Regions from separate parts of the Bacillus sp. H1a genome, predicted to be linked through region 3. Evidence: riboswitches for the same ligand, from Rfam matches in the RefSeq annotation. Region 3 holds a riboswitch; each other region holds the start of a gene.
The links. Region 3 has a riboswitch for cyclic di-AMP ahead of U860_RS0130520 (APC family permease). Riboswitches for the same ligand answer to the same signal wherever they lie in the genome.
Positions count from the first base shown of each region.

Region 1: linked by a shared signal. The riboswitch ahead of kdpA (potassium-transporting ATPase subunit KdpA) and the one ahead of U860_RS0130520 (APC family permease) in region 3 are both predicted to bind cyclic di-AMP.
Region 2: linked by a shared signal. The riboswitch ahead of U860_RS0122100 (hypothetical protein) and the one ahead of U860_RS0130520 (APC family permease) in region 3 are both predicted to bind cyclic di-AMP.

Region 1 covers NZ_AYMH01000028.1:55,146-67,801, forward strand. The annotation lists gene U860_RS0113680 (histidine kinase) at 1-257, opposite strand, end outside; gene U860_RS0113685 (response regulator transcription factor) at 262-900, opposite strand; gene U860_RS0113690 (RNA polymerase sigma factor) at 1,177-1,665, shown strand; gene U860_RS0113695 (hypothetical protein) at 1,662-2,105, shown strand; gene U860_RS0113700 (hypothetical protein) at 2,098-3,168, shown strand; gene exsE (exosporium protein ExsE) at 3,165-4,121, shown strand; gene U860_RS0113710 (DUF445 domain-containing protein) at 4,152-5,399, opposite strand; gene U860_RS36405 (hypothetical protein) at 5,650-5,817, shown strand; gene U860_RS0113715 (D-serine ammonia-lyase) at 5,885-7,228, opposite strand; gene U860_RS0113720 (XRE family transcriptional regulator) at 7,377-7,922, shown strand; gene kdpA (potassium-transporting ATPase subunit KdpA) at 7,994-9,661, opposite strand; cyclic di-AMP (ydaO/yuaA leader) riboswitch at 9,762-9,904, opposite strand; gene U860_RS0113730 (prolipoprotein diacylglyceryl transferase family protein) at 10,060-10,743, opposite strand; gene U860_RS0113735 (TlpA disulfide reductase family protein) at 10,758-11,312, opposite strand; partial or broken gene U860_RS33320 (cytochrome c biogenesis protein CcdA) at 11,337-11,447, opposite strand; gene U860_RS0113745 (M56 family metallopeptidase) at 11,502-12,314, opposite strand; gene U860_RS0113750 (BlaI/MecI/CopY family transcriptional regulator) at 12,316-12,656, opposite strand, start outside.
Region 2 covers NZ_AYMH01000047.1:8,686-21,341, reverse strand. The annotation lists gene U860_RS0122140 (DMT family transporter) at 1-643, shown strand, start outside; gene kdpDN (KdpD-like non-kinase potassium sensor) at 831-1,985, opposite strand; gene kdpC (K(+)-transporting ATPase subunit C) at 2,042-2,623, opposite strand; gene kdpB (potassium-transporting ATPase subunit KdpB) at 2,641-4,731, opposite strand; gene kdpA (potassium-transporting ATPase subunit KdpA) at 4,745-6,412, opposite strand; gene kdpF (K(+)-transporting ATPase subunit F) at 6,432-6,512, opposite strand; gene U860_RS0122110 (SipW-dependent-type signal peptide-containing protein) at 6,509-6,613, opposite strand; cyclic di-AMP (ydaO/yuaA leader) riboswitch at 6,715-6,860, opposite strand; gene U860_RS0122105 (hypothetical protein) at 7,119-7,349, opposite strand; gene U860_RS0122100 (hypothetical protein) at 7,367-7,753, opposite strand; cyclic di-AMP (ydaO/yuaA leader) riboswitch at 7,847-7,994, opposite strand; gene thiD (bifunctional hydroxymethylpyrimidine kinase/phosphomethylpyrimidine kinase) at 8,114-8,926, opposite strand; gene U860_RS0122090 (thiazole biosynthesis adenylyltransferase ThiF) at 8,942-9,961, opposite strand; gene thiG (thiazole synthase) at 9,954-10,724, opposite strand; gene thiS (sulfur carrier protein ThiS) at 10,727-10,930, opposite strand; gene thiO (glycine oxidase ThiO) at 10,946-12,055, opposite strand; gene tenI (thiazole tautomerase TenI) at 12,048-12,656, opposite strand, start outside.
Region 3 covers NZ_AYMH01000132.1:159-6,053, forward strand. The annotation lists gene U860_RS0130495 (hypothetical protein) at 29-1,504, opposite strand; gene panE (2-dehydropantoate 2-reductase) at 1,680-2,612, shown strand; gene U860_RS0130505 (hypothetical protein) at 2,858-3,238, shown strand; gene U860_RS36935 (hypothetical protein) at 3,329-3,457, opposite strand; cyclic di-AMP (ydaO/yuaA leader) riboswitch at 3,619-3,765, shown strand; gene U860_RS0130520 (APC family permease) at 3,908-5,734, shown strand.

The sequences.
Region 1 (12,656 bases), on a different contig from region 3:
TCATATAAGTTCAAAGGTAAAAACAAAATAAAAAACGGATGAATCTTCCACGTAAACAGTATGATTACGCCAACTGACACGCAGATTAAAGCCTTATTGTACGTATCTTTTTTTAATATAGAAATCATCACATTTATAGAAAGATATATAAGCAAAGTAAGTATAATCCACGGTAAGTTCGTAACATTTAAATGAATGTAGCTGAACACTATATATAAAAAGACAATAAGTTTACTTACAGTTAACCAAAATTCCATATCATTAATCTACTTTCCCTGTTAAGTAATAAATCGCAATTTGTGTGCGATGTTCAAGTCCAGTTTTCCCTAAAATAGATGTAATATAATTTGCAATCGTTCCTTCTGATATGAAAAGTTGCTTTGAAATCTCTTTATTCGAAAATCCTTTTGCAATTAATGCGATAATACTAAGCTCTCTTTCTGTGAAAAGGCTCTTATCTATTTTAGACTCCGTTTCTTTATTTTCTAGTAAATTACTCTTAATTTTATCAAGCACCACATCTTGCATAACAGTTTGGCCGTTATATACTCCTTTTATTGCATCACGAATACGCTCCGGATCGTTATTTTTTAATAAATAACCTTTCGCTCCGTTTTTCACTGCGTCCAAAATATATTCATCATCATCAAACGTCGTTAAAATAAGAGGTTTCGTTTTTGTCTCTTCACAAATTAACTTCGTCGCCTCTACCCCATTCATGTTTGGCATACGAACATCTAAAAGCACAATATCAACTTCATGCTTTTTACAATACGCTACAGCCTCTTTTCCATCATTTACAGTTTCTAAAACTTCGAACTCTTCGTATGTATTTAAAATAATTTTCATGCCTTCTCTAATAAAAGAATTATCGTCTGCTATTAATATTTTAATTTTCATATTTGTTAGTATGGACCTCTCCCGACTAACATTCACATCCTTTCTCCGTGTAACATTTCCTACTTGCTCATTATATACTTCTCTCTACCATTTTTTCACACCTTTTTCATATAGCCCTCCTGCAAAAAATATATTATTCTTTTTTTACAACATGTGTAGGGTGACTTATCATTTCTTACGTCTATATAATAGAATGCGTCAAAAAGGAGGGAGAGACCGATTGAGGAAAAACAATTAATTGAAAAAGCACAGCAAGGAAGCGAACATGCTTTTCGTATCCTTGTACAAACATATCGTCATTATATTTTTCAAGTTATCTTTTCTATTTTAAGACATGAAGAAGATGCTAAAGATGTTACACAAGAAGTATTCGTAAAAATTCATACCTCTCTCCCTAACTATCAATTTCGCGGATTAAAAACGTGGATGGCACGTATTGCGACTAATCACGCTATTGATTATAAGAGGAAGAAAGCTAGAGAACACGAAGAACTCTCCTTATGTAAAGAAACTGAGGAAAATATAAAATCCTCTCATAACATTGAAGCTTTACTATTGACGAAAGAGCAAAAATTATTGATTGCTCAAAAACTAAGAGAACTTCCGGAAAATTACCGTGATGTTGTTCTCGCGCATTACTTAGAGGAAAAAAGCTATCAAGAAATTGCTTTTCAGGAAAACATCGAAGTGAAAACAGTCGAAATGAAACTGTATAGGGCAAGAAAATGGATTAAAAAACATTGGAAGGAGGAAGAGTTTCTATGACGCATTATACAAAAGAGGATTGGAGCAATTATACGCTAGATCTTATAGCTAGCAATGAACGTGAGTCTATGGAAGAACACCTTTATGAATGTGATCATTGTTTAGCACTTTATATGGAAAGTATTGATGAACAACACGAAAACCTTCCAATGATAAGTGATGATTCATTTACGAACGAAGTTATGACGCAAATTAATTTTGAAACGCTACAACCTAATGAAAATATAAAAACAAACTCTCTAAAGCGCACGATTATTCATTACATAATTGCAACTGCGGCTACAATTATTTTTATGGTAAGTGGTTTATTCCACTCTATTTTTACAGCGACATCAAATTTCGAGAAATCTTCAAAACATAATGAGACTTCTATCTCACAACAAATTGTAAACAAAGTGGTAGACACATCAAAAAAGGACGGAGGTTCAGAGCATGAATAAAAATCCCTTTTTAGCACTTGTATTAGGGCTAATTCCTGGGCTTGGACATTTATATTTAAAAAAGATAGGACGGTTTATTTTATATAGCGGAGGAGCTTTATTACTATTTATTGCTACAGCAGGTATTACAGTTCTCTACGGAGATCATAAAATTATTTTTCTTCTCCTATTTTTATTTACAGCTTTATGGACAATCAATTTAATTGACTTAGTCATTACTCTTATAAATCAATCACAAAAACAAGATGCAGAACAAAATCTAGAAACTACTAAAGAAAGTGAAAGATTTTATATCATTCTCCTATCAATCATCCCTGGACTTGGACATTTTCAGTTAGGACTTATGCAGCGTGGTCTTACATTTTTAGTTGCATGCACAGGCCTAGGTAGCATGATTGTATTTGTTACATTACTAACTCATCAAGAAGGTTTCCTTATTTTCCTTATTACGCTACCTGTTTTATGGATTTATAACTTCTTTGACGTTGTTCAGCAACTACAGAAGAAAGAACGTGGTGAGCAACTAGATGATCGTACTATTTTCGAAGATTTTGAAGAACATCGAGAACTAGGCAAGAAAAGTAAAACATTCGCTTCTATTTTGGCAATGTTCCCTGGAGCAGGACATATGTATTTAGGCTTGCAACGCCGTGGTCTTCAGCTTATGGCAGCCTTTTTACTATCTATTTATTTACTCGATTTATTAAGACTCTCTGCGTTTTTATTTTTAGTACCAATTATTTGGTTTTATAGCTTTTTTGACACATTACAGCAAACAGCAAAATATGGAAAAGAACGTGTAAATGACGAGCCTATTATCGATTATTTCATAAATCATCAAAGATGGATCGGCATTGGGTTAATAGCATTAGGTGGTTATTATTTATTAGATCAAACACTCCTTCCTATTTTGGACAACTATTTTGCAACTATATTTAATATTCATCTTAGCGAACTGTATTATAGATATTTCCAAACATCTATCGTTGCGCTCCTTTTAATTGGTGGCGGCTTTAAATTGTTACTTGGAAATAAAGAAAACAAAGGTGGTACAAAAGAATGAGAACATGGCGCGTTGGAACATTTTCAATGGGGCTTTCTATTATTGCATTAGGTTGCTTCTTACTATTTTCAGTTATTAAAGGTACTCAAGTACTAGATACATTGACAGCGTGGTGGCCTGTTTTACTTATCATACTTGGTGCTGAAATTTTACTATACCTTCTATTTTCTAAGAAGGAACAATCATTTATTAAATATGATATTTTTAGTATTTTCTTTATCGGAGTTTTAGGAAGCGTTGGAATTGCTTTTTACTGTTTATTATCAACTGGATTACTAGAAGAAGTTCGTCATTCTATTAACACAACTAGGCAAACGAGTAATATTCCAGATGGACAACTTGATATACCTGAATCTATCAAAAAAATCGTAGTGGATGCGGGGCAGCATCCACTAACGATAGAGGGAAATAATACAAATCAAATTCATCTATTTGGAACATATGAAATGACGACGAAAGCAAATGAAAAACTAAATTTAAAACGAGAGGATTTCCTTTCAGTTCAAACAGCTGGAGAAACGATGTATATAACTTTAAAATCATTACCGGTTCAGCATACGTTATTTAACTCTTCACCACAGGTGAAACCAACACTCGTTCTTCCACAAAATAAAAATGTAGAAATTCGTGCTTCAAATAACGAACTATCTCTTTATCCAGGTCAATTACAAAATAATTGGTTTGTACAAAACAGTTCAAGCGTATCTGTTCATTTAGCAAAAGAAAGTGATGTTTCTTTAACAGCCGTAACAAATCAAAAAGAAACTCATGGAAACACACCTTGGGAACAAGTAGAAGATTTAACGAAAAAGGAAGATAATACTTCAGAAGACAATCCTGAATTAAACGAACAAGAACATTGGTATAAAAACTCAATTAAAACAGGAAATGGGACGTATAAATTAAATATTGAGAAGGCTTATAATTTAAATATGAGCGTTATCGAAAAGTAAAAAACCTTCCACATTTGTGGAAGGTTTTTCTCAAATAATCGCTTTAATTCCTTCTAACACTAATCCAATCATAAAGCCACAAACAGCCCCGTTCACACGGATCCACTGCAAATCTTTACCAACATTATTTTCAATCATTTCAATTAATGTTTTATCATCTAACTTATCAAGGTTTTCTTGCACAAGCTTTCCAATTTTCGAATGGTTATTTTCAACAATATTAACAACTTGTTTTTGTAACCAATCTTCTATTTTTTGAACAGTCTGTTCGTCTTCTTTTATTTTATTCATTTGTGTTTGTAAAAATGGAATAACATATTTATCCGCAAATTCTTCATTGTTTACAAAGGTAACTGCTCTTTGTTGTACTTGCTCTAGCATCTCTTTTATTTTGTCAGTAGCATTCCAATTGGCAATCCATTTTTCTTTCCAATTCTCTAATTCCTGTAATAAAGCTTCATTTTCTTTTACATTTATAATTTCTTGACGAATTTTCGCTAATATAAGTTGTCTCGTACTATTATCAGCATCTTGTAAGCTGTTAATATTGCTAATGATAAACTTCTGCAAAATGCCGCCAATTTTATCTTCATCTACAATATTCATAAACGATTTCAAAGTAAACTGTAAGAATCCATCTACTTTTATATTTTCCATCGCCTTCATTCCTAAGCTTCCAAGCTGGTAACGTGCTTCATCTTGTGCTGTCCAATCTTTCACTTTTACTAATATGTAATCAAGTGTATGTTCATCATATTCTTGCACAACTAATTGATCAACAAGCACTTGTAAAATGTTACTTGTATTAATTGTATGCAAATACGTTTTTAATTCTTTTTCAATAATAACAGCTAGCTTTTCCGTATCTATTGTAACAATAGCTTTCTCTGCAATCGTTACAATCCCCTTTTTCACAGCATCAGACTGCAACTCTTTTTCAGCAATTTGCAGTACCATTTGTGCTAGCTGCATTTCTTTTACTTTACTTGTAATACTTTCTTTCGTCAGCCATTCATTTTCTAACGTAGAAACGAGCCCCTTTGTTACCCGCTTCCGATTTTTAGGTAATAATGCTGTATGTGGAATCGGAATTCCCAGCGGATGACGGAATAAAGCTGTAACTGCAAACCAATCCGCAAGCCCACCGACTAATCCTGCTTCAAATCCCCCTTGTATAATTTCTCCTGCTACCGTTCCTTGAAAAGGGATAGAAGCCGCAAAGCCTACCCCCATAACTCCAAGCGAAATACCTGCTATATATTTTGTCTGTAATGACATTGTATACACACATCCTCTTATTATATAAAATAAAGCTTTTTTATTATATTTAATCAATATTAGCAATCCTTTATATCTATACTATAAAGAACTAGGGTGAAAATAACAAAGTTTTTATAATGATTCATATAAGTATCAAAAAATATATGGGCTTTATTTAGAAATGTTTTATTATCTTTATTACTAGTTAATTAATATTGGTTTTGAAGAAGAAATTATATTTAGAGGATACCTTTGGCCAAGGTTAGTTATCTTATTAGGAAAGCTTTGGGGAACATTTCTTACTTGTACATTTTCCGGAATTGCTCATTCATTTATGCCTATTATTTTAGGTAACACTTCTAAATGGCTAGGAGACTGGATAGGACTGGCCTTGTTGGACATTTGCTATACGCTTTTATTTTTACACTCGTCATAATAATTTACTCCTCCCTATTTTTTAAACATTCCATATAAATAAAAGAAAAATGAGGCTGTAAATAGCCTCATTTTTCTTTTAACATTAATTCCACACCTTTTTTATAATACCCACTCATTACTTCTTCTGGAACCATGCTCCCACCAGTTCCCCACACAATATGTGTGCCTTTCTTTACCTTTTCCGTTAACTGATGTTTTTGTAAATACTCATTTTCAACTTTACATACATTTAACGGACCTATCATACCTGCTAACGCAGAAGGCTCTAAGTATATGTTTTCAGTATCAGCCAGTTCTTTTAACAATCTATACAACTCTGCATCGCTTACTGTATAATTCCCGCTCAAAAACGGTTCCATCGTTTTACCGACAAATCCTGATGGTCTTCCTACCGCAAGTCCATCAGCATCTGTTACATTATCAATGCCGATTTCTTGAACGGAAATTTTATCGTGAAGCCCCGTCATTAAGCCTAGTAGCATACATGGAGAGTGCGTAGGCTCAGCAAAGAAACAATGAACATTGTCTTTATACAATAACTTTAAACCGAATGCTACTCCACCAGGGCCCCCACCGACTCCGCACGGAAGATAAACGAATAAAGGATGTTCTTCATCTACTACAATTTTTAACTCTTCTAATTGTTTTTGCAAACGAGACGCTGCTACTGCGTATCCTAAAAATAAATCATGTGAATTTTCATCATCAACAAAATAACAACTAGGATCAGCATCTGCTTGTTGACGCCCTTCTTCTACCGCTTTACTATAATCAGCTTCATATTCAATAACGTTTACATTTTTGCTTCTTAATAAATCTTTTTTCCATTCTTTTGCGTCTGCTGACATATGAACAGTCACATTGAAACCTAATTTCGCACTCATAATACCGATGCTTAGTCCTAAATTCCCTGTAGAACCTACTGCAATTGAATACTTCGCAAAAAACCCTCTAAATCTATCACTATCTAAAATTGAATAATCATCTTTCTCTGCTAACATTCCATGCTGCAAAGCTAATTGCTCAGCATGTTTCAGCACTTCATAAATGCCACCTCTTGCCTTTATTGACCCTGATATTGGAAGATGACTATCACACTTTAATAATAATTCTCCTAAAATAGGTTGCCCGTAATTTTTCTCTAAAGATTGTTTCATAGAAGGTATTTTCACTAAAGGAGATTCTATAATTCCGCTCGTTTCTTGCGTTTCAGGAAAAACCTTTGCAATATATGGTGCGAAGCGTTTTAACCTCTCTTCTGCATCTTTTACATTTTCTTCATTAAGCGGTGAACCTTTTATCGCCGTTTCATACTTTTTCGTATTCGAGTTCACCCAAAATACTTCTTCCGTTGCAATAAGGTTGTTTAATAGTGGGTATCGTTCTTTTAATGCCTCTATCTCCTTCATTCCTCTTCCTCCTCATATCCTTGTAGCTAGCCATACAATAAATTATAATTGAATTAATTTTAATATAGTTTAACACAAAATTCAGTTTTAGTTAATTTTAATTTAATTTATTTAAATGTAATTTAATAATTATTAAGGAGAATTTATAATGGAAAATATAGATATTGGTAAAAAAATTGAAAAACAAAGAAAAGAAAAAGGGTTAACTAGTAAAGAACTAGCAAAGTTGGCTGAAATTACACCATCTATGCTTAGTCAAATTGAACGTGGTTCGGCTAATCCTTCCATTCAAACATTAAAGGTACTCGCAAAAGCTCTTGATGTTCCAACATTTAGTTTTTTACTTGAAGAAACAAATACAGACGATTTAATCGTTCGTTCTAATAAACGAAAAAAAATGATTATTGATAATTTATCATATGAATTGTTATCGCCTGATTTCACAGGAAATTTAGCAACAGCAATTATGACTGTTCCTCCAAATACTTCTTCATCAGAAAATCTTTTAGAACATAAAGGAGAAGAATTAGCATTCGTATTAGACGGAAAAATTACATTGTATTTAAACGACGAGGAATACATATTAGAAACTGGTGATAGTGTAAAAATACCGGCTTATTTAAAGCATAAATGGGTGAATCAATTCGAGAAAAATGCAATTGTTTTATTTTCTGTTACTCCGCCGATTTTTTAGTTCATATTATGAAAATGAAAACTGGGTAATCCTAAAAAACACGGATTACCCTTCTTTATTACATGATATAGTTAAATTATCGTTAAAAATTCAGCAATTGGGCCAAGTACGAGCACTGGTAAAAATGTTAATGCACCTACTATACATATTGTCCCTAACAAAATCCCGCCAAATAAACGAGTATCAGTTTGAAAGGTTCCTATCGTTTCAGGAATAATCTTCTTCTTTTTAAGCCCTACTGCAACAGCAAGCATTGTAATGATTCCAAAATACCTACCAATATACATTACAATACCAGTTGAAAGATTCCAAAACGGTGTATTATCTTTTAACCCTTCAAATCCAGATCCATTATTAACAGCTGACGACGTATATTCATATATTACTTGAGTTAAACCGTGAAAACCAGGATTGGAAATGGCATCCGTTCCATGATAAGTCGAAAAAGCAATTGCCGCCGCTCCAAGAATAAGTAATGGCTGAGATACAATCGTAATCGCGATTAACTTCATTTCTTTTCCTTCCAATTTCTTATTCAAAAATTCCGGTGTACGGCCGATCATCAATCCTGCTAAAAACACAGCAATCATCGCATACATGATTATATTCATAAACCCAACTCCAATACCACCAAACACTGCTCCTAAAAGCATATTTACAAGCGGGACCATCCCTCCAATTGGCGTTAACGTGTCATGAGTCGTATTGACCCCACCAGTACCAGAGGCACTTGTAACATTCGCGTAAAGAGCTGAAGAAATAACACCGAGACGCGTTTCTTTCCCTTCCATATTTCCTTGTGAGCTTTCTAATCCTAATTGATTTAACAGCGGATTCCCCTTTAATTCAGTCGTAGCAAGAACCGAGAAACCAATTATAAAAAGAATAAGCATTGATATAAAAAGCATTCGTCCTTGCTTTCGATTACCGACCATTCTCCCATATACAAATGGAAACGCCATTGGCATTAGCATTTGTAATACCATCTGCAACACATTACTGACCATATTAGGATTTTCGAAAGGGTGTGCAGAAACCGTTCCAAAAAATCCGCCACCGTTGTCACCTAGTTCTTTAATAGATAATAAAGAAGCTACCGGCCCGCGTGGAAGCTCTTGTATTGTTCCTGCTACCGTTTTCACAGTTACTGTTGGATCAAGGGTTTGCGGTACTCCTAATAATACAAATAACAATGATGTTATAAACGCAATCGGCAGAAGTACACGTATAATAGATTGAACAAAATCAACAAAAAAGTTCCCAATTCTTTTCCCAGCCAATAGACGAATAAATGTAATACCTACCGCCATTGAAGTTGCTGGAGCCGCGAACATCATAAACGTTACGCCTATCATTTGAGAAAAATGCGATAAACTACTTTCACCACCATAATGTTGTAAATTTGCATTCGTCATAAACGTAATCGCTGTATGAAAAGCTAAAGTAGGTTCTAATCCTTCAAAATGATTAGGGTTTAACGGCAATATTCCTTGTAACCTAAAAATAGCATATACGACTACAATAAAAGAAAAATTCGTCATTAATAAGCAAAAAATATATCTTTTACCACTTTGACTATGACCTTTAACTCCAGTCACTTTAAATAATACTGTTTCTATCGGTCCAAATACTTTTTGAAATGAATGATGCTTTTGAAAAGCGTTATATAAATAATCTCCCATAGGTTTTGCGATTAACACGAATAGAACAATTGTAATTAGACTTGTAAACCAGCTCATTCTTTTCTCCCTCTCTTTAAGAATACATATTTTCATTTTTTGCTACTAAGAGAATAAAAAAAGAAAACACTAGGTTGCACCTAGTGTTTTATATACACAAGTCCCCCCTCTCAAAACGCTGACGAGGTTAGCTGTCGGATTCGGACCTTGAGATTAGCCCTACCTATAAAAAGGATTCACCCCTAATGCCATATGCACAAATTTGGTTCCCCCGCTCCATAATGGATTAAGCGATACATATTCGGCTGCCAAATACAAATTGAGCTATTCTGTCTGTAAATATACTCCTCTGAATTGTACTTGTAAAGAGAGAAATATAATTCTCTTTTTACAACAAACTATTACAAAATAACTATTAAAAATAGCCATGCACGGATGCTCTCCGTACATGGCTATTTTTATTTTTTTGGCACTAACAAAATACCTAAACTAATAACACAAAAACTCATTATTTGCTGTATAGACAGACCCAATAGAATCGAGTTTTGTTCACTAATTAGCGAAAGGAGTATATGAGCTATTCCTTCACAGATTAGAAAGAAGCTTATATTCTTTCTATTTCCTAATCTTTCATTCTTTAACCATAACGAGCCTATTATACAAAGTGCGAGTACAATTTCATACACGAAAATAGGATGATATAAAAATTTAGATTCATATATTTTCACACCCCAAGGCACTGTAGTTTGTACACCTAATTTTTGATGAAATAGAAAATAAAAAATAATACTCATGCATAGTCCAAAAGGCAATGCATCAAGTAAAATACGAAGCGAAAATTGCTTCTTTTTACTTTTCCAAACAATGTATATACTTGCAATTATGCACCCCACTATAATGTGCTGAATACTTCCTACAGCTAATAACGCTTGCAATGGCGATCCTATTGCCCATACTGGATTTAAAATTGCCGGTGCAAATTTCCATACAAATACGATGATAAGAAAAGCATTTGTTACAACATCCATCATTTTTTCATATGATACATTTTGGTGCCTCATCTTTCGTTTCATCAGTATAAATCCAAATAGACTTCCTATTATAAGCGATACTGGTTGTAACCTCACTATCCACTCCATCACTATAAAATCCCCTCTTAATTCTCAATTAATTTCTTAAACTTCTCTTCTAATTGATCTGGAGGTAATACCCCTCGTGCTTGATCTGCTATAATTCCATCTTTATTAACAAAAAATGTCGTTGGTAACGAGAATACTTTATAATCAATTCCAGCTACTCCATCCATATCTAATAGAACAGGAAATTTAAATCCGTGACGATCTGCAAATGCGCTCGCTTCTTGTACTGGATCCCCGATAGTTGCATTTACCGCAAAGATTTCAACATCCTTCTTATATTTATCATACAAACGAACTAAGTCAGGAGCCTCCATTTCACATGGGCCACACCATGATGCCCAAAAATTAATAATATATGGTTTTCCCTTTGCATCATTTAACGAATAAAGCTTTCCATCTAATCCTTTTAATGTTATGTTCGGCGCTTTAAATCCCACTTGTGGTAATACTTCTTTCTCTTGTAACTCCGCTTGTTTCGCTTTTCTTTCTTTTTCTTCTTTCTTAGTATTATAAAAGTTAACTCCTGCCCAAATTAGTGCCCCAGCTAGTATAATAGCAATTAGTTTCTTCACTTTTCTTCCTCCTCATTTCTAAAATCCTGTAATATATGATAAATAAGATGGATATAGCGGTAAAGAACATGGTGATATAAATGAAAGTACCCCTGTCCCTACTACTAGCCAAATTGTTAGATCCGCTGCATTCATTTTATTCCTCCATATTACACTACAAATTGTAGTGCTAATAAGTAAAAAAAGAGGCTATATGCACTCTCCGACAATAAGTACAATCGACATACAAAATAGCCCTAACGTAACATATACTGAATTTGTATGTAATGGTATATTGAGCTTAACAACTTTTTCATTCAACACTTGCTCGATCCGTAAATTAATTGCGGTTTTCGCAAATGAAGCTGTAATACATTTATTTTCCATCGTCTTTATTTTAATTAATTTTAATAACGCACTACCTAGCTCGAATGAAGATTTCATTTTTTGCATCGCATATTTATCAGCTGATAGCTCTTGATACACATGATAACGCTGTAGCATCCCTTTTAATACAGGAATATACATCATTCCTTCTGCTAACAGTGTAAAGAAAAATAATTTTAATGGATCTCGATTTTTTTGATGATACTCCTCATGTAAAACAATCGCATCAATTTCTTCCTCTGAAAACGACTGAAACATCCCTTCTGAAATTACAATTTTCGGTCGAAATAACCCAATTGTAAATGCTGTAATCTGTAACGTCGATAATACGTATACTCGCTTTCCTTTTCTTGTAATAGACACGAGATTTTTCTTCAATCTTTTACTATAAAAAAACTGCTTCCAAATTCTTTTACTTATAATGAATACAGTAAATAACAGTAATCCAGCCATCATAATGCGGAGTATTGATAGTTCCCTCATATGCTTTTGCAATTCAAATAAACAAAACTGTGAAAGAAAAAATGCTTTATTTTGAAAAAGAAATGGGTATGTGACGTAGTATACTAACATACTAAAAAAAAGAACACTAATACTCACTGCTAACAAAACGGTTTTACGCATTTGCCACATCATGTTATCGATCCTCTTTTTTTAGCTGATTTAATTTCTCTTCTAACCTTTTTATTAAAGACGGATCAGCTTGCTCTAACTCATCTATCATATGACTCACAACAAGATCCCCAAATTCACCCATTAATTCCTGCGTCATTTTCTTCGTTTGATCGGATAAAAATTCTTCTTTCGTTCGTGCAGCACGATACATACCACTTCTTTTCACAATATGTTTTTCTAAATGTGCTTTCTCTACTAATCTGTTCATAACTGTCATTACAGTATTAAAGTTCACCGGGGATTCTTCACTTAATTTTTGCTGTACTTCTTTAATAGTAATACCTTGAGTAGACCAAACAATTT
Region 2 (12,656 bases), on a different contig from region 3:
GACTTTCGGTACAAAGTATACAAGTGTTTCTAATGCAGGTTTCTTACTAAGTCTCACTGTCATTTTCATTCCAATATTATCATCTATATTTTTAAAGCACATTCCTGAAAAGAAAGTTATATTAGGAATTGTTTTAACGATAATAGGAATCGGATTATTAACATTAAATAGTGAATTTAAGATCGGTAACGGCGATATATTTTGCATATTGTCTGCTTTATTTTATGCGATTCACGTCATCATTACGGGCACAGTAACGAAACATGTGAATTCAATTGCTCTTGGGGTAATACAACTCGGCTTTGTTGGCCTATTTAGTCTTATTTTTTCATTCATTATAGAAACCCCAAAACTTCCAAGCACTATTGACTCATGGCTAATCACCTTAGCCTTAAGTATATTTTGCACAGCAGTAGCTTTCATTGTTCAAGTTATCGCCCAGCAATATACCACTCCCACACATACAGGTCTTATCTTTTCACTAGAACCCGTTTTTTCAGCCGGTTTTGCCTTCTTTTTCACGGGTGAAACACTCACACTTAAAGGCTACTTAGGTGCAACTCTCATATTATTAAGTGTATTAATTGCTGAGTTAGATTTTAAAAGTTTATTAAAACTCAATTATAAGAAAAATATGGAATAAATATTTCGCCAAGATAGATAAATATACATCCACGTTGAGGGGCTTCGTTTATATTATTTTCATTCTCTTAACCTAGGTCTACTTCTAAGTGAATGTCTTTCTCTCACGGGAATAAAATCCCCATACTCTACAAAAAAGAAAATAAGTAAAAAGCAAAATAGAGACTTCCCGAAAGGAGGTCTCTATTTTAAGCTCTTTGATCAGCAACGATATGGATATCAATATGCTTCGTTTGTCTCATAATTTCATTTACAATAGAACCTTTTCTTATTTCTTCCCACCGTGTTCTTGCTGATTGTCCGAGTAAAATTTGCGTTACTTGTAGTCTGTTCGCGACTTCAATAATAACATCAGCTGGCTTTCTCCCTTTCGCTTCTTCTAATACAAAGCTCGCATCAAATTGATTCGTCAAGGATTTCCACTCTTCAATTGTTTGCTTTTTCCCTGCTGAAATAGAATCTATATTTTCCCTTTCTACATTTAAGACATACAATTCAGCGTTTAACCGATCAGCCATGCGCCATCCCCTTCTTATTAATTTCTCTGCTGTTGAACTGTATTGTACACAAACGAGAATCTTTTCTTTCACGCCAATCGGCTCTATAACTGTTTGACTAATTTTTTCATCCATATCATCTGCAACTTCACGAAGCGATAATTCCCTTAGTGCCCCTAGATTATTAAGCGTAAAGAAGTTTTGTAAGCTTTGCTGAATTTTTTCTTCCTTATATATCTTTCCATCTATTAATCTCTTCCTTAATACCTCAGGTGTTGCATCAACGAGTTGAATTTCATTTGCTTTTTGCAAAATAAAATCCGGAATACGTTCTCGTACTTTGACGTTCGTAATTTGAGCTACAATGTCATGAACGCTTTCTAAATGTTGAATATTAAACGCGGATAATACTGATATACCAGCCTCTAGCAATTCTTGAACATCCATGTACCGTTTTTTATGTTTAGAACCAGGAATATTACTATGCGCGAGTTCATCAACAACAACGATTTGTGGTGCTCGCTTTATAATTCCTTCTACATCCAGTTCATAAAATACTTTCCCTTTATAATCTATTTCTTTTAAAGGAACTTTTTCTAAATCAGCAATTGCTTCTTCCGTCTCTTTTCTTCCATGCGTTTCAATTAAACCAATTACAATATCAATACCATCTTTTTGCATTTCTCTAGCATCAAAGAGCATTTTATAACTTTTCCCTACTCCTGGAGCAGCCCCTACGTATAGCTTTAACTTTCCACGATTTTGCTGACGAATATATTCTAAATACTCTTCCGGTGTTCGCCTTTGAAACGTTGGTTTATAGTCATCTGCATACAAGACACGCACAACCTTTCTTTTGAAACAACGCTACCTCAATCCATTAGATTGAGGTAGCACTGTTACTATTTTATTAGTTTCTGTAATTCTAAATTTAACTTTAAGACGTTTACACGGTCCTCTCCAAATAAACCGAGTGTAGCGCCTTCTGTTTGATTTTTAATAAGCTGATCAAGCTTTTCTTTCGGAATATTTGTTAATTTCGAGATACGATCCACCTGTACGTAAGCTGCCTGTGGACTAATATCCGGATCAAGTCCTGAACCTGAATTTGTTACTAAATCAATCGGTACTTCTGTAACTGGCACACTTGGATTTTGTACCTTCCAATCTGCAATACTTTTCTCTACTCGTTTCGCTAAATCTGGATTAGACGGTGCATAGTTATTAGACCCTGATGCTTCTGCTTTATATTCTATACTAGAGACACGCCCATGAAAATAACGTGGATCTGTGAAATTTTGACCGATTAATTTTGAACCAACTACTTCATTCTTATCATTATATATAAGACTTCCATCCGCATTATCCTTCATTACCGCTTGCGCAATACCAGTTACAATTAGCGGGTATACAAGTCCACACAAGACTAAGAATGTAAAAGTAATACGAATAATTGGTGAAAGTATACTTTGTCTTTTCGCCATCTTTCTTCCCCTCTTCCTTATATGAACAAGCCGACAATCATATCAATTACTTTAATTCCAATGAATGGAACGATAACTCCGCCAAGCCCGTAAATGAGTAAGTTTCGGCTAAGCAGTGCATTAGAACTCATCGGTTTATATGCAATACCTTTCATCGCTAACGGAATTAGTAACGGAATAATGACTGCATTAAATATTAATGCTGATAAGATTGCTGAAAGCGGTGATGTTAATTCCATAATATTTAATGCTTCCATTTGCGGAATCGCAAGTGTAAACATCGCTGGAATAATCGCGAAATATTTCGCAATATCATTCGCAATACTAAACGTCGTTAGCGCACCACGTGTCATTAACAATTGCTTACCGATTCCTACAACCTCAATAATTTTAGTTGGATTCGAATCTAGATCGATCATATTTGCCGCTTCTTTCGCAGCTGTTGTACCACTATTCATCGCTAATCCAACGTCGGCTTGCGCTAATGCCGGAGCATCATTTGTACCATCACCTGTCATTGCTACAAGTTTCCCTTTATCTTGTTCTGCTTTAATAACCGCAATTTTATCTTCTGGTTTACACTCGGCAACGAATTCATCTACCCCTGCTTCTTTTGCAATTGTTGCTGCTGTTAATGGGTTATCACCTGTACACATAACCGTTTTAATCCCCATTTGGCGCAATTGTTCAAAACGTTCACGCATACCAGGTTTTACTGTATCCTTTAAATAAATTAAACCGTAAATACGATCATCTACTGCAACTACAAGTGGTGTTCCACCCTCTTTTGAAATTAAATCTGCTTTTTGATTCACATCTTTTGGAATCGTTCCGCCTTGTGATTGAACCCATTCAATAACGGCACCAACAGCACCTTTTCTCACTTTCGTTCCATCCTGTAAATCAACACCGCTCATTCTCGTTTCTGCTTTAAACGGAACAAATTCACCTTGTTCTGCAAGTTCTCTATTATATGATATTGATTTTGCTTGCACATACTCTATAACAGATCGACCTTCTGGCGTTTCGTCTAAAACAGAACTAATCGCAGCCCATTTCCCTACCTGCTCAATCGTTTCATTTCCTACAGGGAGTAGTGTATGTGCCATCCGGTTCCCGAAAGTAATCGTACCTGTTTTATCTAAAATGATTGTATTAATATCGCCCGCAGCTTCTACTGCTTTCCCTGACATTGCTAATACATTAAACTTTGTCACGCGGTCCATCCCAGCAATACCAATCGCTGATAATAACCCACCAATTGTCGTTGGAATTAAACAAACTAACAATGCCACAAGTACAGCTGTATCAATTTGAAATCCTAAATAATTTGTAAAGATCGGCAACGTCACAACAACGATTAAGAAAATTAGAGTTAAACTCGTTAATACTGTATTTAAAGCAATTTCATTCGGCGTTTTTTGACGAGCAGCTCCTTCTACTAAAGAAATCATTTTATCAATAAATGATTCACCAGGATTACTTGTAATTACAATTGTAATCTCATCACTTACGACCATCGTTCCGCCTGTTACTGAACAAAAATCGCCACCTGCTTCTTTTATAACAGGAGCTGACTCCCCTGTAATTGCAGATTCATCTACAGACGCCAATCCTTTAATTACTTCACCATCATTCGGAATCATTTCTCCTTGTTTTACAATAACAATGTCACCTTTTTTCAGCTCAGTTGCTGAAACTTGAACGATGTCTCCATTTTCTTTTATAATATTTGCAAACACATCCTTCTTCGATTGTTTTAAAGAATCGGCTTGCGCTTTACCACGCCCTTCTGCTAACGCTTCTGCAAAGTTAGCAAATAAAACTGTAAATAATAGAATAAGAGAAACTGTTATATTAAACCACCCTGGTACGCTACTCGAACTACTTGGAAGAAAGGATAAAAGTAACGTAATTATAAATCCAATTTCCACAATGAACATAATAGGATTCTTAATCATTACTTTCGGATTCAATTTCGCAAAGGATTGTTTTATCGCATGCGTCACGATATCGCGATCCAGCGTTTTCGCTTGTCTAACCTCATCTTCTATAACATGTATTTGTGACTCGTTCACTTGTTTTTCTTTTACTACTACCGGCTTCATCATTTACCCTCCATTACTTCAATGTAAGAAATTCTGCAATTGGGCCTAATACTAACATCGGGAAGAATGTTAACGCACCGACAATTACAATCGTTCCGATGAAGATGCCACCAAATAAACTATTATCCGTACGGAATGTTCCGACTGTTTCTGGTACGACCGTTTTCTCCTTCAGTGAAGCGGAAACAGCTAGCATCGTAATTAAGCTGAAATAGCGTCCTAAAAACATAACTAAACCAGTCGTAATATTCCAAAACGGTGTATTATCCCCTAAACCTTCAAATCCAGATCCGTTATTCGCAGCTGACGATGTATACTCATATACAACTTGCGTTAAACCGTGGAAACCTGAATGCGAAATGGCATCTGTTCCTAGATTTGTTGAAAGAGCCAATGCTGAAAATCCTAAAATAAGTAACGGATGAAATAATATCGTTACTGCAATTAATTTCATTTCCTTACCTTCAATCTTTTTACCTAAAAACTCTGGTGTCCGTCCGACCATTAATCCAGATATAAAGACTGCAATAATTGCATACATGATAATATTGATAAAGCCTGCTCCAACGCCGCCATATACTGTATTCAACATCATATTTACGAGTGGAACTAAACCACCAATTGGTGTTAACGTATCATGCATCGTATCAACTGCCCCTGTTTCAGCAGCTGTCGTTACTGTCGCATAAAGTGAAGAGAATACTGTTCCGAATCGTACTTCTTTTCCTTCTGTACTTCCTTGCACATGTTCAATACCTATTCCATTTAACGCTGGATTCCCGTTTAATTCAGATGTCGTAATCGTTATAAACCCTAGTAAAAACACCATAAATAGTGAAACGAAAAGGATACGTCCTTGTTTTTTATTTCCTACCATTCGTCCGTACGTAAATGGAAGTGCTGTTGGCAATAACATCATAAGCATCATTTGTAAAATATTAGTGATTTGTCCTGGATTTTCAAATGGATGCGCTGAGTTTGCCCCGAAAAATCCACCACCGTTATTCCCAAGTTCCTTAATTGAAACGAATGATGCAACTGGTCCACGTAATATACTTTGCTTTGCACCTTCAATCGTATGTGCTGTAACTGCCCCGTCTAACGTTTGTGGTACACCGAGTGCGACAAAGGCTAACGCCGCAATAAATGCAATTGGAAGAAAAACTCTCGTTAAAGCTCTCGTAAAATCAACGAAGAAGTTCCCAAGTTCTTTTCCAGCAAGCCCTCTTATAAATGCCATAACAATCGCTAAAGTCGTTGCTGGTGCTGCAAACATTAAAAACGTAATGGCGATTAATTGTGATAAATAAGACAAACCATTTTCACCGCTATAATGCTGTAAGTTTGTATCGGCCATAAAACTAATTGCTGTATTAAAAGCGAGCGTAGGCTCCATCCCTGCAATATGCGCTGGATTTAGCGGCAGCACACCTTGTAATCTGAAAATGAAATATACAACGACAATCATAAATCCATTTAACAATACTAGTGATAATGCGTATTGCTTCCACGTTTGATTGTATTGTTTCACCCCTGTAATTTTAAATATAAGTTTTTCAAAAGGCCCGAATACTTTATCTAGCGTCTTGCTACCTTGAAAGGCTTTCTCTAAATAAATCCCCATTGGCTTTGCTACTAAAATAAACAAGAGCATTGTAATAACAACTGCAACCCAAATCATAATGAATGATTCCCCCTAATTAAAACTTTTCTGGATTTAATAATGCGTACACTAAGTACACCGTAATCGCTGCAACAATAACCGATAAGGCAATCATCATGATTGCTTCCCTTCTTTCACAACTTTATCTGACCAACTTGCAAGACTTGCCATCGATGCAACTAATACAACAAATATCCCGATCATTACAACATCTAACATAGCTATCCCTCACTTCTTTTCTTGTAAAAATTTACCATTAAAATATTAAAAAAGAACACTGAGCTCTACTCAGTGTTCAAAAAATGAACAACAAAAAGTAAACCTCCTCTCTAAACGCTTACGAGGTTAGCTGTCGGATTCGGGCCTAAAGAGTAGCCCTACTTTCAAAACTGAAAGATTCACCCCAAGTGACGATGCACAAAATTGGTTCCCCCGCTCCATTTCTGGAACTCAGCGATTTTAGGTTTTTTTGGAAATTTTATGAATGATTTATGAGAGTAAATATACTCCTCTATATTTAACTTGTAAAGAGGCAAATTACTTTAAATAAGAAAATATTTTATTATTTAAACGCTTACATTACACGTTATTAATGTTCTTTCATCTATTTTCTTGTCTTTTCTTTCTTTTTCATAGAAATGATCTTTTAAATATGAAATAAAAAGAGCGAATTACATAAAGTGCATAGCTTGTTGCACTCAGCATTCGCTCTTTTATTCAATGCTTAATCTCCTCGTAAAAATGCACGTAAATTTCTCCCGCGAATATAAACTTGTGACAATTCTGCATGTAGCTGCTCATATTCGATAATATCTGTTTTTAAATATAAAGCATCTTTCGATGGCAATATTATATATGGCCTCGGAAAAATCGGATCGAGCACTACCAATTCTTGAACTCGCTCTACCGATACCGCCCAACGATTCGCTATATCTCCAAGTAGTAATACTTTCATCTTCGCTTCCTCCCGCCCTATTCAAAAAATAAAAACGAAATGTTATCACAGTTTGTAAACACGACAATTTTAGCTCCAATTGTTTCATAGAGCCTGGCCGGATATCGTTTATTCCTTGTGACAACAGTAATAGGCGCTTGAAAAGAAAAACGAATACGTTCTGTGAAGAAACTAACTATTGAAAGCTCATCTCCGAGCAAAATCACCTTCTTAATACACTCGCAAATACTAGTAAAATCCTGCTCCTTATTACAGCTATAAGTCGAATCAAATCCATAGTTTCTAACTTCAGCTGCTATCTCTTCATTTGCTGTAAAAATAATTAACTCATGCTGAAATGCTACTAGCTCTCTTAAACTCTTTACTTTATTTTCTTCTCCAACACAAATAAGTGTTAATTCCATATACCTCATCCTCCTTAGCATAAAAGAATCTAAACATAGATTGATATTCTCCTATACTAATCAGACCGATGAAGTGATGTATCCATCATGGCACCGTCCTCTCTCAAGACGCTTACGAAGTTAGCTGTCGGATTCGGACTTTGAGAGTAGCCCTACTTTCAAAATTGAAAGATTCACCCCTAGTGACGACGCACAAATTGGTTCCTCCGCTCCATAAATCTGGACTCAGCGTATTACAAAATAATCCATTATCCCCACATAATACGGAAATAAAAAACAGATTCTGGCTGATATATTACTCTTAAATTTTGAAAAAGTAAACAGAAAAAAAGCCAGTTAAAAAACTAGCTTTTCATGTCTTTATACATGTGTCTTATTCACTTTATAAGCAAAATGATTCGTCGGTCCATGACCAATTCCAATATTCAAAGGCTCTTCAATCGCTATACTAATAAATTGTTTTGCCTCTTGAACTGCCTCTTCAATTGAATATCCTTTAGCAAGTCCTGCTGTAACTGCAGACGCGAATGTACACCCGCTCCCGTGCGTTTGCTTCGAAGGAATTCTTTCACTTCTAAATTCGATAAACTGCTCACCATCAAAGAGTAAATCGATTACTTTATTACCTTGATACTCTGCATGTCCGCCCTTCATAAGAACATATTTAGCTCCTAATTCATGCAATACTTTCGCAGCTTCTTTACTATCTTCTATATTATGAATCTCTAGTCCTGTTAACACTTCTGCTTCAGGAACATTCGGTGTTACAACAGTAGCTAATGGCAATAAATATTCTTTTAATGCGTGTACTGCTTCTTGTTGTAATAATGAAGCGCCACCTTTTGCAATCATAACAGGGTCTAGCACAATATTATTCCAGCCAAATTTCTTAATGTGTTCTGCCACAATTTGAATAATTTCACTGCTAAATAGCATTCCTAGTTTCACAGCATCTGGTGTTAAATCCATACCAATTGAATTCAGCTGTTCCGTAATTCCTTCTAAAGAAACAGGATATACCCCTTGAACGCCAAGCGTATTTTGAGCAGTAATTGCTGTAATAGCTGTCATTCCATACACACCAAGCTCTTGAAAAGTTTTTAAATCTGCTTGAATTCCAGCGCCGCCTCCGCTATCAGATCCTGCAATCGTTAAAGCTTTATTTACTTTCATCTCACTCATCCTTTTCTATCCAAAATAGCGATGATAAATTGTTTTTGCTTCACTTATATCTTTCGTTCCATGCACAAGTACACGGCCATCTTTGAAGGCAACTAATCTCTTTTCTCCAACAGAAAATGATAATAAATATGGATTTACATTCAAATCATTCACGCGATCATTCAGCAATTCTTTATATTGTTCAAAATCCATTTCTTCTTTATGAGGTGGTCTAATTTGAACTGTATTTCTCCCGCATAAAACTGCTGTTTTTGAAGTGTTTTCTTTATTTAAATACGGATATAATGCATCCTCACCACATGAAGGACAATTATGTTTCCGAAGCTTTTGCACATTCATACATGAATATTCATTTTTCCATACATCAAACGACACAAGCCCATTTCGAAGTGATTCATAATCTTCTACTAACAGTTTTAGTGTTTCTGTTACTTGATGAGAAACGACAAGAGATACAGCAGGTGATATAATCCCCGCTGTATCACATGTCGCCCCGCCAAGCGGAATCGATTGTAATAAACAAGATAAACATGGCGTTTTATCAGGAAGAATTGTGTAAGAAAGACCGTAACTACCTACACACGCTCCGTAAATCCACGGAATAGAATATTTTTGCGATATATCATTCACAATAAAACGTGTTTCAAAATTATCAGTTGCATCAATTATTACATCAACATTTGTAACGAGTTCTTCTAATTCTTCAGCCGTTACATCTTGAACGAGAGCTTCGACTCTTACTTCACTATTAATCTCTTCTAGACGTTTTTTTGCCGCTATAGCCTTCGGAAGATTATTCTCTACATCACGCTCCGCGTACAATTGCTGCCTTTGTAAATTACTCCAATCCACATAATCGCGGTCAACAATTGTCACCTTACCAACACCAGCCCTTACAAACATCTCTGCATTTGCACTACCTAGTGCGCCCGCACCGATAATAAGTACATGCTTTTCTCCTATCTTTTGTTGTCCCTCTTCTCCAATTGGAGAATATAGCTCTTGGCGAGAATATCGATTATTCAACTACGCTCATTCCTTCTAAAGGGCTACTTGCTGTTGCACAACGCTTACGTGCAATACGACCCGCTTCAAAGCCTAAGCGCCCTGCCTCAATACCTAACTTCATTGCCTGTGCCATCTTAATAGGGTCTTTTGCTCCCGATACAGCCGTATTCAATAGCACACCATCTGCCCCTAATTCCATTGCAAATGCTGCATCAGCTGGGCTACCAATACCAGCGTCAACGATAACTGGCACTGTTGCTTGTTCAATAATGAAACTTAAATTTAATGGATTTACAATACCAAGCCCTGAACCAATTGGTGATGCTCCTGGCATAACCCCGTGTACACCAAGTTCTTGTAATTTACGCGCTAATACAACATCATCAGATGTGTATGGAAGAACGATAAATCCTTCTTCCAATAACATTTCAGATGCCTTCAATGTTTCTACCGGATCAGGTAATAACGTTTTATCATCACCAATAACTTCTACTTTTACCATGTCACAAAGTCCAGAAGCTTTTGCTAATTTTGCAATTCGAACAGCTTCTTCAGCATTTTTTGCTCCCGCTGTATTTGGTAGTAACGTATATTTTTTCACATCAAGTTTCTCTAATAGATTAGGTTGCTTCGCATCAAATATATCCATACGACGTACTGCGAATGTTAAAATTTCAGCTTCAGAAACGTCAATTGCCTTTTGCTGCACATCAAAATCAGAGAATTTCCCTGTTCCTAATAAAAGTCTAGAATGAAATGAAAATGGTCCAATGTTTAACATAATCAACCGCCTCCTACGAAAGTTACAATCTCAATTTGGTCTCCATCAAAAACAGATGTATCCTTATGATCATCTTTTTGTAAAATATCTTTATTACGCTCTACTACAACGATTCTTTTATCTAATTCTAAATGTGTAAGTAACTCAGCTACTGTTTTTACACTCGCTGGTATTTCAATTTGCTTACCATTAATTTTTAAATTCAAACTTCCATCCCCTTTCTAAACCGATTTAGGAAGCAATGAATCTAGCAAATGATTTTCTCGCTTTCCTTCTATTAAATCAGCCATATACTGACCGGAAACAGGACTTAATAAAATACCGTTTCGATAATGCCCAGTACAAGCATATAAACCTTTTATTTCTTCATGCTCTCCCATATAAGGAGCTCCATGATTAGACTGCGGTCTTAACCCAGCCCACGTACTTTCCCACTCTGCTTCTTTTAAAGCAGGCAATATCGTGTAAGCACGCTCTAATATAGAAGTTATGCTTTCTGGCTGCACAGCTTTATTAAACGTATGAGGATTCATCGTTGCCCCAATTACATAACGGCCACCGCGCTTTGGCGTAATATAAAACCGCTCTTGGAAAATAGGAGCTTTCAAGAGAGGCTTCCTGCTTCTTACTGCAACAACTTCTCCTTTAACTGGATATGTACCCCAATCACTATGGAAATAATGTAGTAATTTCGTACTCCATGAACCTCCAGCGATAACGACTTTTTCACATGTGATTACACCTTCGCTTGTAACAATTCCAGTCACCGTATTGTTTTCAATTTGAATATCAAACACTTCTGTCTGTTCATATATGTCAGCTCCAGAAAATGCCGCGGAATGTGCGAATGCTTTCGTCAGCTCTGGTGCAATAACATGACCGTCTTTTGGGTAATATACCGCCCCTATAATTGACTCGGAAAGAAATGGTTCTTTTTCCCGCAAATGCTCCCCTGTTAGAAAGTAGGAATCTTCGCCTGTTTTCTGTTGCCAATCCATAATATGAAGAATTCTTTCCTTCTCATCTTCATTTTGGGCAATGCGATAAATTCCCTTTTCTTCATACCCAATATCGATGCCTGTTTTTTCACGTAAAACTTCTGCAAGTTGTGGAAATATAGCACGGCTTTCTCTAGCAAGCTCAAACAACGGATCATATTCATCCCATTCTGCCTGAACACCGAGCAAACCAGCTGCTGCTTTCGAAGCTTCAGATGCGATTCCTTGCTTCTCTACAATCGCTACTTTATGCCCTCTTTCCGCTAGAAAGTGTGCAATTGAACTGCCAATTACACCTCCGCCAATAATCGCTACATCATACTTCTTACACATGTTTTCCCGCCCACTTTCTTATTGATTCCTTATAAGATTTCGCCTTGCTATACGGATTACTACTGCTTATAATCCCAGACATAACAGCAATGCCACTTACACCATTTGCAAGAACATCGTTTGTATTTTCAGGAGTGATTCCACCAATTGCGGTGATTGGTATTGATAAACACCTTGCCATATGAGCAATTTCTTCTAATCCTCTTGCTGGCACACCCTTTTTACAAGCCGTTGGAAATACATGACCGTAAACGAGCGAATCCGCTCCATTTTTAAATGCCACTATCGCTTCATCTAAAGAATGTACTGAATAACCAACATGCAAATAAGAAAACTTTTCTTTCACTAACTTTACATCTGCGCTTCGATACCCTAGCTGAACACGTGGAATATTTAATAGAATAGCAATATCAATTCGATCATTTATCACTATTTTGGATGCTGGAAAGCCTTTCTCCAAAAGGCTTTCCACACCGTAATACAATTCCTTCGTATTTTTCTCACGCTCACGAATATGCAAATAATCAATCTCACTCTCAATTTGTATCCCTACATTCACTACCTCTTCGAATGGCATTTGACCATTTGAGATTACATGGAG
Region 3 (5,895 bases):
AAAAATCATCTGTTGGAGCCAAAAGTCTTTAATTCTTATCCTCTTTCTCTTTCACAGCAGACAATACAGTTTGTTTTACCCATGCTTTTCGATTCCTATGTTGTATAGCCCATTGGTATAAACCTTGCACACCTAAAATAAGTGAAATGACTATGCCGCTAAACGCGATTAGAAGAGCAAAATATTCTAGGGGTGAAGATATATGATTTGAATCAGTGTTTTTTAAAAGGTCAATCATAGTAAACCCTAGCATTTGGCCCACTACAGAATAGAGAGTTAAAATTAATAATAAAAGGCTATCTTTTTTAGAGGCAACATTTTCTTGATATTTAAACAAACTATCAAGATTTTGTTTCGCATTTGTGAACAGTATTTCAATATTGAAAAGCTTTCTTAAACGAAAGAAAATATCTTCACTTTGTGACTGAGATACTAATTCTAAAGAAAAATAATTAGCTGTAAACGAATTGATAGAATAAATTAACTTCTCTATCTCATTTGTATCCTGTTCAATATTTAGTTCAGCATAAGCGTTTGCCATTTTTAATAATACAATTTTATGAAATAAGTTTAATAATAAAGCGTAATAAAACTCCCCATACATTTGGCTAGCAAGTTTAGCTATTTTATTATCATCTTCGTTCGTAATACATGTGAAAATATGTTCTTCCATTATGAAATAACGATTAGGAGCCCACCTTTGATAGGCGTGCTGTTTTAAGTAATCATTAATATAAGGGAGATTGTTCGCACTAACATATGGTTTACCATCACTTGTTAATCCAGAAAGACTGGAAGTACGATAAACATCAATAACGTTAAGTTCCATATTTTCTTTTAGCGATAACAAAGTTTGCACGTACATTCTTTGGTCTTCAAAGAAAGGAAAAGTTTGAAAGTAAGAACTTCTTAATCTTTTCTTTTCAAAAAAATCTGTTAAGCCGTTAAATAAATAACCGAAAATGAATTTTTCAACTTGGGAATATTTTTTCCCATCGCATGTTATGCAAATATTTTCGTCCGTTTCATCTCTCGTTTCAAGTACACGGAATCGTGTAGCGAATTCTATTGCGTCTGATAGTGTCATATTTGGAGAGGTGTTAACTTCAGTTCGAATTGTTAGGAACCCAAGTTCATAAGGGCATAGTGTTACATCGATTGAGTGCACTGTGAACGGGACAGAGATTAGATTTGTTGTTAAATGTCCGTTTAAATTGAGATCTTTAGAATAGCGCTGTAATCCTTTTTGATGCTCAGAGCGAGGAAAGAGAATTTTATTTGTAAATGAAAGATAGTATGCTTCCATATTTTGATGTGAAACATGAAACTCCCCGTAATATGTATTTTCATCTTCGAGATGATCGAGTCGAAAGGGCCGGAAATCATTTTTTTGTAAGAAAGGGAACATATTTTGTTCATATCCACTTTTGAACGAAAATGGGAAAATAAATTGAAAAATCGCTGTTGATACATATTTTTCTTCGATTGTTTGTATTGCCTCCATTTACATAGTTTCCTTTCAATATAAGCTATAGAAACAACATGCCCAAATCTGCTTAAAAATAACCACTGTTTTTCACTCGGTTAAGAATGAAAATTCAGCTTATTCATTAGGGGACATGTACAATATTATGTATACTAAAAGTAGTAATATCATGTTTTAAAAAGGGGGATGTAATATGCGCATTTTAGTATTAGGAGCTGGAGGCGTTGGTGGATTTTTTGGTGGACGACTAGTAGAAAAGGGAGAAGATGTTACTTTTCTCGTTCGTAGTAGACGGAAACAACAATTAGAGAAAAAAGGTCTTGTTATCCGAAGCGTTAACGGAGATTTTTCATTTCAACCGAAATTAATAACGAAAGAAGATATCACTGCTCCATTTGATGTGATTTTATTTTCAACAAAAGCATATCACCTAAAAGAGGCAATAGTAGATTTGAAATCATTTGTAGGTGAGAATACAGTCATAATCCCATTATTGAATGGTATGGCTCATTTATCACTATTACAAAAAGAGTTTAGTGAGGAAAAGGTGATTGGTGGTTTATGCTTTATTGAAACGACATTAAATAGCGAAGGGGATGTCGTACAAACTAGTGCTGCCAATAGACTTGTATTTGGGGAAATTAAGCCTCAAGATGTAGAGAGAATGCAACGTATTTCTAAAGTATTTGCGGGTACGAAAGCTAGTTTTGTATTAAGTGAAAATATTTTGCAGGACATGTGGCATAAATATTTATTTATCACCGTAATGTCAGGAGTGACAACATTAATGCGTGCGCCAATAGGGCCGATTCGTGAAAGTGAAGGTGGACGTGAATTTATCCGAAATGTATTTGAGGAATCTATGCAAATTATGAGGGCATTTGGAGCTCCAGTTAAGGATAATATTGTTGAGGAACATATGAAAACAATTGATAAAATTTCTTATGATATGAAGTCCTCTATGCAGCGTGATATGGAAAAAGGTTCGTTCATTGAAGGGGCGCATTTGCAAGGATATTTGTTGGAACTAGCAAAGCAATTGCATATAGATACTCCATTATTGGAAATAGTATATCAAAACTTAAAAGTATATCAAGAAATGTTTTTAAATAAAGAATTGGTATAGTTTATTTGTAGTAGTGAAATGAAAGAAGTATAGAAAAAACATTATTGTTTTTTCTATACTTCTTTCTGTTTTTTAGTGAAGGTAGAAAATGTATGATCGTTCAATGGGGATTTTGAATAATTTAGTGCACGTATAAAAACAGCATTTGATGAAATTGGATGTTTGCTTTTAATACATAGATAAATAAGTGAGTTCTAAAAATGGTGAGTATTGAAATATAAATGTGATGGAAAGGAGAGGGGAGCATGACTATAATTACTTTTTTAGGTTTGTTTTGGGGCTGGATTATATTAATTGTATCCGGAATTCTTTTTATACGGCCATCCGTGTTACGCGAATTGAAAAGGCTAGTTGTGGAAGATAGAGGTTCTGGAATTATGTATGGATTTTTATCAATTTTCTTAGGCGTAAGCACAGTTATTTTGCATAATGTATGGGAGTTCAATTGGCAAGGCTTTGTAACACTTATAGGGTGGCTATCACTCTTAAAAGGGATTTACATTATTTCATATCCTGAACCATCAAAAAAGACAAATTTTGAAGTGCGTGTACTATCTACTCGTATAGTACTTGCAGTTATTTCTGCTTTAGCTATTTGGATGCTTGTTGTAATTTATACGCAATAAATTTATCGGTGTTTAAGAATAAAAAAGTCTGTTTTAAGTTACATTATGTAAAAACAGACTTTTTTAATGTTGTAACTTAGTTCAAATCAATTATCGATTCCTTTTATTTTCTTGTGTAATATCCCGTTCTTTTTCCATATTACCGTATAGATGGTTGATTTCTTTTCTAACTTCATCTAAAAAATAATCTGATAAGATTGGTTTCTTTTTCTTTGACATATGAGCCTCCTAAATGGTTGTAATATTATTAATTATGATTATTTATTCTGGAATCATACATAATCATCATAATTTTTTTAGCTTTTTAAAATTTGAGTTATTTTATGAAAATTTTTATTTACTTTTTAAAAATAAAGGAGTATTATAATCCACAGTTTCAATTTTCTAAATCGCTGAAACTGCATGGTGCGGGGGACCCGTTTAAATGGATTAGTACATAATTCAATGGGGTGAATCCTTGAAAAAGGTAGGGCTACTCATAGGCCCGAATCCGACAGCTAACCTCGTAAGCGTTATATTGAGAAGGAAGGTGGAGCTTGTGCGACAAAAAAATTAATGTCTACAAGTCTATTCGTTATGGCTTGTAGACATTTTTATTTTCTGAAGAGATAGTTTATTGGTTGTGACTAGCAGAATGGTTCGTACAAAATTATTGGAGAGTGGACAGCAGTGGTTTCAGCTATCAAAAAATTTTTAATTGGAAGACCGTTAAAATCAACCGAGTTAGGAGAACAAAAGCTTAATAAAACGAAGGCGTTAGCGATTTTATCTTCTGACGCATTGTCATCGGTTGCTTATGGTCCAGAGCAAATTTTAATTGCATTAGCAGGTCTTGGAGCAGTAGCTTATTGGTATTCTATTCCAATAGCTGTTGGGGTATTAGTATTATTGACAGCTCTTATTTTATCTTATCGACAAATTATTTTTTCTTACCCTCATGGCGGGGGGGCATATGTTGTATCAAAAGAAAATTTAGGGATGAATCCAGGCTTAATAGCAGGAGGATCTTTATTAGTTGATTACATTTTAACTGTTGCAGTAAGTGTGTCTGCAGGTACAGATGCGCTCACATCTGCTTTTCCTAGCTTACATGCACATAATGTAATCATTGCGATTATATTTGTCATATTGATTACTATTTTAAATTTAAGAGGGGTAACTGAATCAGCTTCGATTTTAGCATATCCTGTTTATTTATTTGTTTTAGCATTATTTATACTAATTGGTGTAGGAATATATAATATTTTAACTGGTCAAGTTTCACCGACTTTACATTCGCCAATTGGAACACCCGTTGCAGGAATTAGTTTGTTTTTACTGTTAAGAGCGTTTGCATCAGGAAGTTCTGCTTTAACAGGTGTTGAAGCAATCTCTAATGCAATCCCAAATTTTAAAGATCCTTCTCCTAACAATGCGGCAAAAACATTGCTTGCGATGGGTGCTTTACTTGCCGTTTTATTTTCGGGAATTGTCTTTTTAGCTTACTATTATGGCATTAATCCAAGTAAACAAGTAACGGTTGTTTCACAAATCGCTGAACAAACATTTGGACGTAATTTCATGTACTATTTCATACAAGGTACAACAGCTTTAATATTAATTCTTGCTGCTAATACAGGATATTCTGCCTTTCCATTATTGGCGGTTAATCTTGCGAAAGATAAGTTCATCCCGAGAATGTTTACAATTAGAGGAGACCGTCTAGGGTATTCAAACGGTATTATTATACTTGGGATTGCTTCGATTATTTTAATTGTAGCTTTCCAAGGGAAAACAGAACACTTGATTCCGCTATATGCGGTAGGGGTATTTATTCCATTTACACTTTCTCAAACTGGAATGGTACTAAAATGGCTTCGTGAAAAACCTGAGGGATGGATGTTACGATTAACGATTAATTTAACTGGTGCAGTTATTAGTTTTATCGTTATGAGTATGTTCTTTTTAACTAAATTCGCGCAAGTTTGGTCAATACTTATTTTCTTACCTTTCATTATCTTCTTGTTTCATCGAATTAAGAAGCATTATGATGCAGTGGGTGATCAATTAAGTTTAAAAACTTGTGAGCGAATTGTTCCGATTGAGGGGAATGTAATTGTCGTTCCTGTAGCTGGCATGACTCATGTAGTAGAAAATTCATTGAATTATGCTAAGGCTCTTTCTGCAGATCAAGTTATCGCTGTATATGTTGCTTTTGACAGAGAAGAGGAAAAGAAATTTGAAGAGAAATGGAAGAAGTGGCAACCTGAAGTAAGGCTTGTTACATTACATTCTCATTATAGAAGTATTATTCAACCGTTAACAAAGTTTATTGATACGGTGCAATATAAGGCGAGTGAATCAAATTACCGAGTTACGGTCGTTATACCACAGTTTATTCCGAAAAAAGGTTGGCATAACATTCTTCATAATCAGTCTAGTTTACTCATTCGTGCGTTTCTACTGTATCGAAGAAATGTTGTTATTACGACAGTGCCATATCATTTGAAAAAATAAGAAAAATAAATGTTAGAGATAGCTTCACTTTTGTGAAGCTATCTTTTTGTATGTTCTATGCATAATTGCATATCGGCCTAAAAGATATACTAATATAATTTTATTGTTTGTGGGTTAGTCACGTTTTCTAGTGTGAGTTATGGATATTTCAATTGAGTTAG